One region of the Streptomyces sp. NPDC001480 genome, then DNA from elsewhere that is predicted to be linked to it. Evidence: predicted binding sites of a transcription regulator. Region 1 holds the regulator's gene; the other holds the start of a gene.
What was found. The regulator HrcA, encoded in region 1, represses chaperone genes, less so after heat shock. The targets are predictions, from matches to a motif close to TTNGCACTCNGNNNNNCNGAGTGCNAA.
Positions count from the first base shown of each region.

Region 2: a site for HrcA is predicted at 1,687-1,713, ahead of groES (co-chaperone GroES). Genes of this name have one in related genera too.

Region 1 covers NZ_JBIAVX010000005.1:267,535-271,177, reverse strand. Annotated here, with positions in the region: gene ACFY01_RS14160 (MBL fold metallo-hydrolase) at 1-663, opposite strand, end outside; gene hrcA (heat-inducible transcriptional repressor HrcA) at 838-1,854, shown strand; gene dnaJ (molecular chaperone DnaJ) at 1,855-2,988, shown strand; gene ACFY01_RS14145 (nitronate monooxygenase) at 3,281-3,643, shown strand, end outside.
Region 2 covers NZ_JBIAVX010000019.1:36,723-40,365, forward strand. Annotated here, with positions in the region: gene ACFY01_RS37150 (polysaccharide deacetylase family protein) at 1-935, shown strand, start outside; gene ACFY01_RS37155 (hypothetical protein) at 935-1,507, shown strand; gene groES (co-chaperone GroES) at 1,860-2,168, shown strand; gene groL (chaperonin GroEL) at 2,302-3,643, shown strand, end outside.

The sequences.
Region 1 (3,643 bases):
GTGACCGGGCACGTACAGCGCGTCCTCCCCGCCGAGGGCCAGCAGCCGGTCCAGGGCGGCGGGCCACTGGGACGGTACGGCGTCTGGACCGGCCTGGGGTTCGCCGGACTCCTCGACCAGGTCGCCGCAGAACACCACCTCGGGCTCGCCGGGAACCGAGCCGGGGACGAGCACCACGAGGTCGTGGCCGCTGTGCCCCGGGCCCACGTTGGCCAGCAGCGCCTGCCTGCCTCCGCCGAGGTCGAGGGTCCACTCGCCCGACACCAGATGGCGGGGCAGCGGAAGGGAGTCCGCCGCCTCGTCCGCCTCCGCCACCGGCACCCCCTGCCGGACGGCGTCCAGGCGGAGCTCCGCTCGCTCGTTGGCGAACAGCGCGTCCATGCCCACCGCCGCGAACATCTCCGCGCCCGCGAAGGCCGCCGCACCGAGCACATGGTCGAAATGGGGGTGGGTGAGCGCGAGATGGGTCACACGGCACCCGGCCAGCTCCTGGGCCTGCGCGCGCAGGCGCGCGCCTTCGGCGAGAGTCGACCCCGCGTCGACCACGAGCGCCGTACCCTCGCCGAGGACCAGCCCCGTCGTGCAGTCCCAGTGCGGCAGCCGGACCCGGCCCACCCCGGCGGCCACCCGCTCCCACCCCAGCTCTTCCCAAGTCACGGTCATACCGCGACGCTAGCGGGTACGACCAACACCCGGGCACGGCGGCACGAACCGGCCTTGCCCGGGGTGTACCCCACGGCCGTACACTGGGCCGGGGGATGCTGGCACTCGCGAGCTCAGAGTGCCAGGCCAAGGGCCCGAGGGCCGCAGGGGACGACTTTCTGGAGGTGTGCGCGGATGCTGAGTGAACGCAGGCTTCAGGTGCTGCGCGCCATCGTCCAGGACTACGTCGGCACGGAGGAGCCCGTCGGCTCGAAAGCGCTCACCGAGCGGCACAGCCTCGGCGTCTCCCCGGCCACCGTCCGCAACGACATGGCGGCCCTGGAGGACGAGGGGTACATCGCGCAGCCGCACACCAGCGCCGGGCGCATCCCCACCGACAAGGGCTACCGGCTCTTCGTCGACAAGCTCGCGGGCGTCAAGCCGATGACCGCCCCCGAGCGGCGGGCGATCCAGAACTTCCTCGACGGCGCCGTCGACCTCGACGACGTCGTGGCCCGCACGGTGCGGCTGCTCGCGCAGCTGACCCGGCAGGTCGCGGTCGTGCAGTACCCTTCGCTGACCCGCTCGACCGTGCGGCACGTGGAACTGCTCTCGCTCGCCCCCGCGCGCGTGATGCTCGTGCTGATCACGGACACCGGCCGGGTCGAGCAGCGGATGGTCGACTGCCCGGCCCCGTTCGGCGAGGCGTCGCTCGCGGACCTGCGCGCGCGGCTGAACAGCCGGGTCGCGGGCCGCCGGTTCACCGATGTGCCGCAACTGGTCGAGGACCTCCCGGAGGGCTTCGACATGGAGGATCGCGGTACGGTCTCGACTGTGCTCTCCACCCTGCTGGAGACACTCGTCGAGGAGAACGAGGAGCGGCTGATGATCGGCGGTACCGCCAATCTCACCCGCTTCGGACATGACTTTCCCCTCACCATCCGGCCGGTGCTCGAGGCGCTGGAGGAGCAGGTCGTCCTGCTCAAGTTGCTGGGCGAGGCGAAGGATTCGGGCATGACCGTGCGCATCGGCCACGAGAACGCCCATGAGGGACTCAACTCCACGTCGGTGGTGTCGGTCGGTTACGGTTCGGGCGGCGAGGCGGTTGCCAAGCTCGGCGTGGTCGGACCGACCCGCATGGACTACCCGGGAACGATGGGAGCGGTACGCGCAGTGGCACGGTACGTCGGACAGATCCTGGCGGAGTCGTAAGTGGCCACGGACTACTACGCCGTTCTCGGCGTGCGCCGCGACGCGTCGCAGGAAGAGATCAAGAAGGCCTTCCGTCGGCTCGCTCGCGAGCTGCATCCGGACGTCAATCCTGATCCCAAGACGCAGGAGCGGTTCAAGGAGATCAACGCCGCCTACGAGGTGCTGTCGGACCCGCAGAAGAAGCAGGTCTACGACCTCGGTGGCGACCCGCTCTCACAGGCGGGCGGCGGCGCGGGCGGTTTCGGGGCCGGTGGCTTCGGCAACTTCTCCGACATCATGGACGCCTTCTTCGGTACGGCGTCCCAGCGCGGCCCGCGCTCGCGGACCCGGCGCGGCCAGGACGCGATGATCCGCATCGAGGTCGAGCTGGACGAGGCGGCCTTCGGCACGACCAAGGACATCCAGGTCGACACGGCGGTCGTCTGCAACACCTGCAACGGCGAGGGCGCCGCGCCCGGCACCACCGCCCAGACCTGCGACATGTGCCGCGGCCGCGGTGAGGTGTCCCAGGTCACCCGGTCCTTCCTGGGCCAGGTCATGACCTCGCGCCCCTGCCCGCAGTGCCAGGGCTTCGGCACGGTGGTGCCGACGCCGTGCCCGGAGTGCGCCGGCGACGGCCGCGTACGCTCCCGGCGGACCCTGACCGTGAAGATCCCGGCCGGTGTCGACAACGGCACCCGCATCCAGCTCGCCGGTGAGGGCGAGGTGGGTCCGGGCGGCGGTCCCGCCGGTGATCTGTACGTCGAGATCCATGAGCTGCCGCACTCCACGTTCCAGCGGCGCGGCGACGACCTGCACTGCACGGTCACCATCCCGATGACCGCGGCCGCCCTCGGCACCAAGGTGCCGCTGGAGACGCTGGACGGCATGGAGGAGGTCGACATCCGCCCGGGCACCCAGTCCGGCCAGTCGATCCCGCTGCACAACCGGGGCGTCACGCATCTGCGGGGCGGCGGCCGGGGCGACCTGATCGTGCACGTCGAGGTCACCACCCCGACGAAGCTCGACCCCGAGCAGGAGCGACTGCTGCGCGAGCTTGCCAAGCTGCGCGGCGAGGAACGCCCGCAGGGGCAGTTCCAGCCCGGGCAGCAGGGTCTGTTCTCGCGGTTGAAGGACGCGTTCAACGGGCGCTGAGGTGAGCTGGTGCGCGGTGGCTGACCGGCTCTGCCGGGGGTCCGGGGGTTGCCCCCGGGCAGGCACGGTCAGCCGGGGCAGCAGGGTCTGTTCTCGCGGTTGAAGGACGCGTTCAACGGTCGGTGAGCGTGCCTGGGGCTGCCGCCCCCAGACCCCCGCTTCGGCCTGAACGGCCTCGTCCTCAAGCGCCGGACGGGCTTATTTTGCCTGGCCAGCGCCTACATCTTCCCCTGGCATATGTCAGGGGAAGCCCGGATTCGGACTTGTTCGGAGGACGTGACAACATGCCGTCATGTCCTCCGCACTGACCGATCTCTTCACTTATCCGATCGTGCAGGCCCCCATGGCGGGCGGCGTCTCCGTGCCGCAGCTCGCCGCCGCCGTCTCCGAGGCGGGCGGTCTCGGGTTCCTGGCCGCCGGGTACAAGACCGCCGACGGCATGTACCAGGAGATCAAGCAGCTGCGGAGCCTGACCGGCCGCCCCTTCGGCGTGAACCTCTTCATGCCGCAGCCGGAGTATGCCGAGTCCGGTGCCGTCGAGGTCTACGCCCACCAGCTGGCCGGCGAGGCCGCCTGGTACGAGACCGAGCTCGGGGACCCGGACAGCGGCCGGGACGACGGCTACGACGCCAAGCTCGCCGTGCTGCTGGACAAC
Region 2 (3,643 bases), on a different contig from region 1:
TACAAAATGACAAAAATGGTGCGCGATGGAGGCGAGGGGCCACCCGGTCCGGCCTGGTCGCGCTCGCCGTGGCCACCGTCGTCTCCGGCGGTGTCGTCTCCGGCTGTACGGCACCGGGCAAGAGCCCGGACGTCCGTCCGGCCCCCGGCCAGCAGCACCACCAGGCGCCCGCCGAGGCCCTGGACTCCTACGCCTCCCGGCTGCGCGCCTCCCACGCCGCCCTGGTCGCCGCCGCGAAACGCTGGGGCCTGGACGCGGCTCCCCTGACACCCCCGCCGCCCCCCGCCCGCAAACCGCGGATCACCGCCCGCGCCGGATTCGAGGTCCACGACCAGGAGGAACTCAACCTGCCCCCCGTCTTCACCACGATCCCCACCAAGCAGAAGGTCGTCTTCCTCACCATCGACGACGGCGCCGAGAAGGACCCGGCCTTCCTGCGCATGATGAGCGACCTGAAGATCCCCTACACCGCGTTCCTCAGCAACTACCTGGTCGAGGACGACTACGGCTACTTCCGCAAGATGCAGGCCAAGGGCGTCACCCTCAACAACCACACCCTCACCCACCCCTACCTGCCCGGCCTGTCCTACGAGGAGCAGCGGGACGAGATCTGCGGCATGCAGCGGATCATGCGCAAGCAGTTCGGCAGGACCCCGACCGTCTTCCGCCCGCCCTACGGCAACTACAACCGCGACACCCTCGTCGCAGCCAAGTCCTGCGGCATCAAGTACGCGCCCATCTGGGACGAGGAGGTCTTCGTCGACCACTGGGAGTACCGCGAGGACGACCAGAGCCTGCACCCCGGCGACATCGTCCTGACCCACTTCCGGGGACGCGACGACTGGAACGGCACGATGATCGACGACATGCGCCGGTTCCTGGACAAGGTCACCCGCGAGGGGTACGCGGTGGCCCGCCTGGAGGACTACCTGTGATGCGGCGGTGGCGGCGACACCGGGCCCTGGCCGCCGCCGCGCTCACCGGGGCCGCGCTCCTCCTCAACGGCTGCGCCCAGTCCGTCGACCCCATCGAACGGCTGGGCGAGAAAGCGGCCCAGCGGGTACGGCAGCCCGCGCCCGCCCGCGACCAGGCGTACCGCCACTGGGGCCTGCGGACCCCGCTCGCCCCCGCCCCGAACCCCCCGGCCCGCGTTCCGCTCCGCCGCCGCGCGCCCCGCCGCAGGGGCGCCTCCCTGCCCCCCGTCGTCGACCGCGTCCCCACCCCCGACAAGGTCGTCTTCCTCATCTACGACGACACCGCCGAGAAGGCCCCGCGCTTCGTCGACATGGTCCGCGAACTGCGCCTCCCGGTCACCGCGTTCCGCGCCGACAGCGCCTTCCGCCCCCGAGTCGTCTGGCACGACACCCCCACCTACACCAGGGGCCCCCACCACCTCCGCCCCGGCGACATCATCGAGCTGCCCCCCGAAGAGCCCACCGCCCTGCGGGTCCTGCACAAGGTCCAGTCCCGGGGCCTGACAGTGGCCCGCTTGGAGGACTACATCTGAGGACTTCTCTGGAGGGAGTCTCTGGGGGATTCTCCGGGGGGACTTCCAAGCCCGGCCGGCACAACTCAGCCCGTCCGGAGCTTGAGGACGAGGCCGTTCAGGCCGAAGGGGGGCCTGGGGGCGCAGCCCCCAGCAGACGCCCACTGAACCCACCCCACAGCAGACGCGCCGCACGGCAATTGGCACTCCGCTTGACCGAGTGCTAATCGCAGTCATAGTCTCGGCTCTGGCACTCGACACAGGAGAGTGCCAACACAGCGACGGGCAGGTCCGGCACCCGCGACGACGGATCGACCTGGTCGCCACCTCAGACAGTTAACCCCGTGAGATCTCCGAAGGGGGAGGTCGGATCGTGACGACCGCCAGCTCCAAGGTTGCCATCAAGCCGCTCGAGGACCGCATCGTGGTCCAGCCGCTGGACGCCGAGCAGACCACGGCCTCTGGCCTGGTCATCCCGGACACCGCCAAGGAGAAGCCCCAGGAGGGCGTCGTCCTGGCCGTGGGCCCGGGCCGCTTCGAGGACGGTAACCGTCTTCCGCTCGACGTCTCCGTCGGCGACGTCGTGCTCTACAGCAAGTACGGCGGCACCGAGGTGAAGTACAACAACGAGGAGTACCTCGTTCTCTCGGCTCGCGACGTGCTCGCGATCATCGAGAAGTAATCACCTCGAGCATTCCTGCTTCGAGCTGCGCCCTCGGCCCCCGCGACCGTTAACAAGCCGGGCGCCGGGGGCGCATCTCGTTTGACCGACCGCTTTTTTTGCACCCTAGATTTCCCGAGAGGGCTACGCTCCCATGGCGAAGATCCTGAAGTTCGACGAGGACGCCCGTCGCGCCCTTGAGCGCGGCGTCAACAAGCTCGCCGACACGGTCAAGGTGACGATCGGCCCCAAGGGCCGCAACGTCGTCATCGACAAGAAGTTCGGCGCCCCGACCATCACCAACGACGGCGTCACCATCGCCCGTGAGGTGGAGATCGAGGACCCGTACGAGAACCTCGGTGCCCAGCTGGTGAAGGAGGTGGCGACCAAGACCAACGACATCGCGGGTGACGGTACGACCACCGCCACCGTGCTGGCCCAGGCGCTGGTCCGCGAGGGCCTGAAGAACGTCGCCGCCGGTGCCTCCCCGGCCGCCCTGAAGAAGGGCATCGACGCCGCGGTCAAGGCCGTCTCGGACGACCTGCTCGCCTCGGCCCGCCCGATCGACGAGAAGTCCGACATCGCCGCCGTCGCCGCGCTGTCCGCCCAGGACCAGCAGGTCGGCGAGCTCATCGCCGAGGCGATGGACAAGGTCGGCAAGGACGGTGTCATCACCGTCGAGGAGTCCAACACCTTCGGTCTGGAGTTGGACTTCACTGAGGGCATGGCCTTCGACAAGGGCTACCTGTCGCCGTACTTCGTGACGGACCAGGAGCGCATGGAGGCCGTCCTCGAGGACCCGTACATCCTCATCAACCAGGGCAAGATCTCCTCGATCCAGGACCTGCTGCCGCTGCTGGAGAAGGTCATCCAGGCGGGTGCCTCCAAGCCGCTGCTGATCATCGCCGAGGACGTCGAGGGCGAGGCCCTCTCCACCCTCGTCGTGAACAAGATCCGCGGCACCTTCAACGCGGTCGCGGTCAAGGCCCCCGGCTTCGGTGACCGCCGCAAGGCGATGCTCCAGGACATGGCGGTCCTCACCGGCGCCACGGTCATCTCCGAGGAGGTCGGCCTCAAGCTCGACCAGGCCGGTCTGGACGTGCTGGGCTCCGCCCGCCGCGTGACGGTCACCAAGGACGACACGACCATCGTCGACGGCGCCGGCAACTCCGAGGACGTCGTGGGCCGCGTCAACCAGATCAAGGCCGAGATCGAGAACACCGACTCCGACTGGGACCGCGAGAAGCTCCAGGAGCGCCTCGCGAAGCTGGCCGGCGGCGTGTGCGTGATCAAGGTCGGCGCCGCCACCGAGGTGGAGCTGAAGGAGAAGAAGCACCGTCTGGAGGACGCCATCTCCGCGACCCGCGCCGCGGTCGAGGAGGGCATCGTCTCCGGTGGTGGCTCCGCGCTCGTCCACGCCGTCAAGGTCCTCGAGGGCAACCTCGACAAGACCGGCGACGAGGCCACCGGCGTCTCCGTGGTCCGCAAGGCCGCCG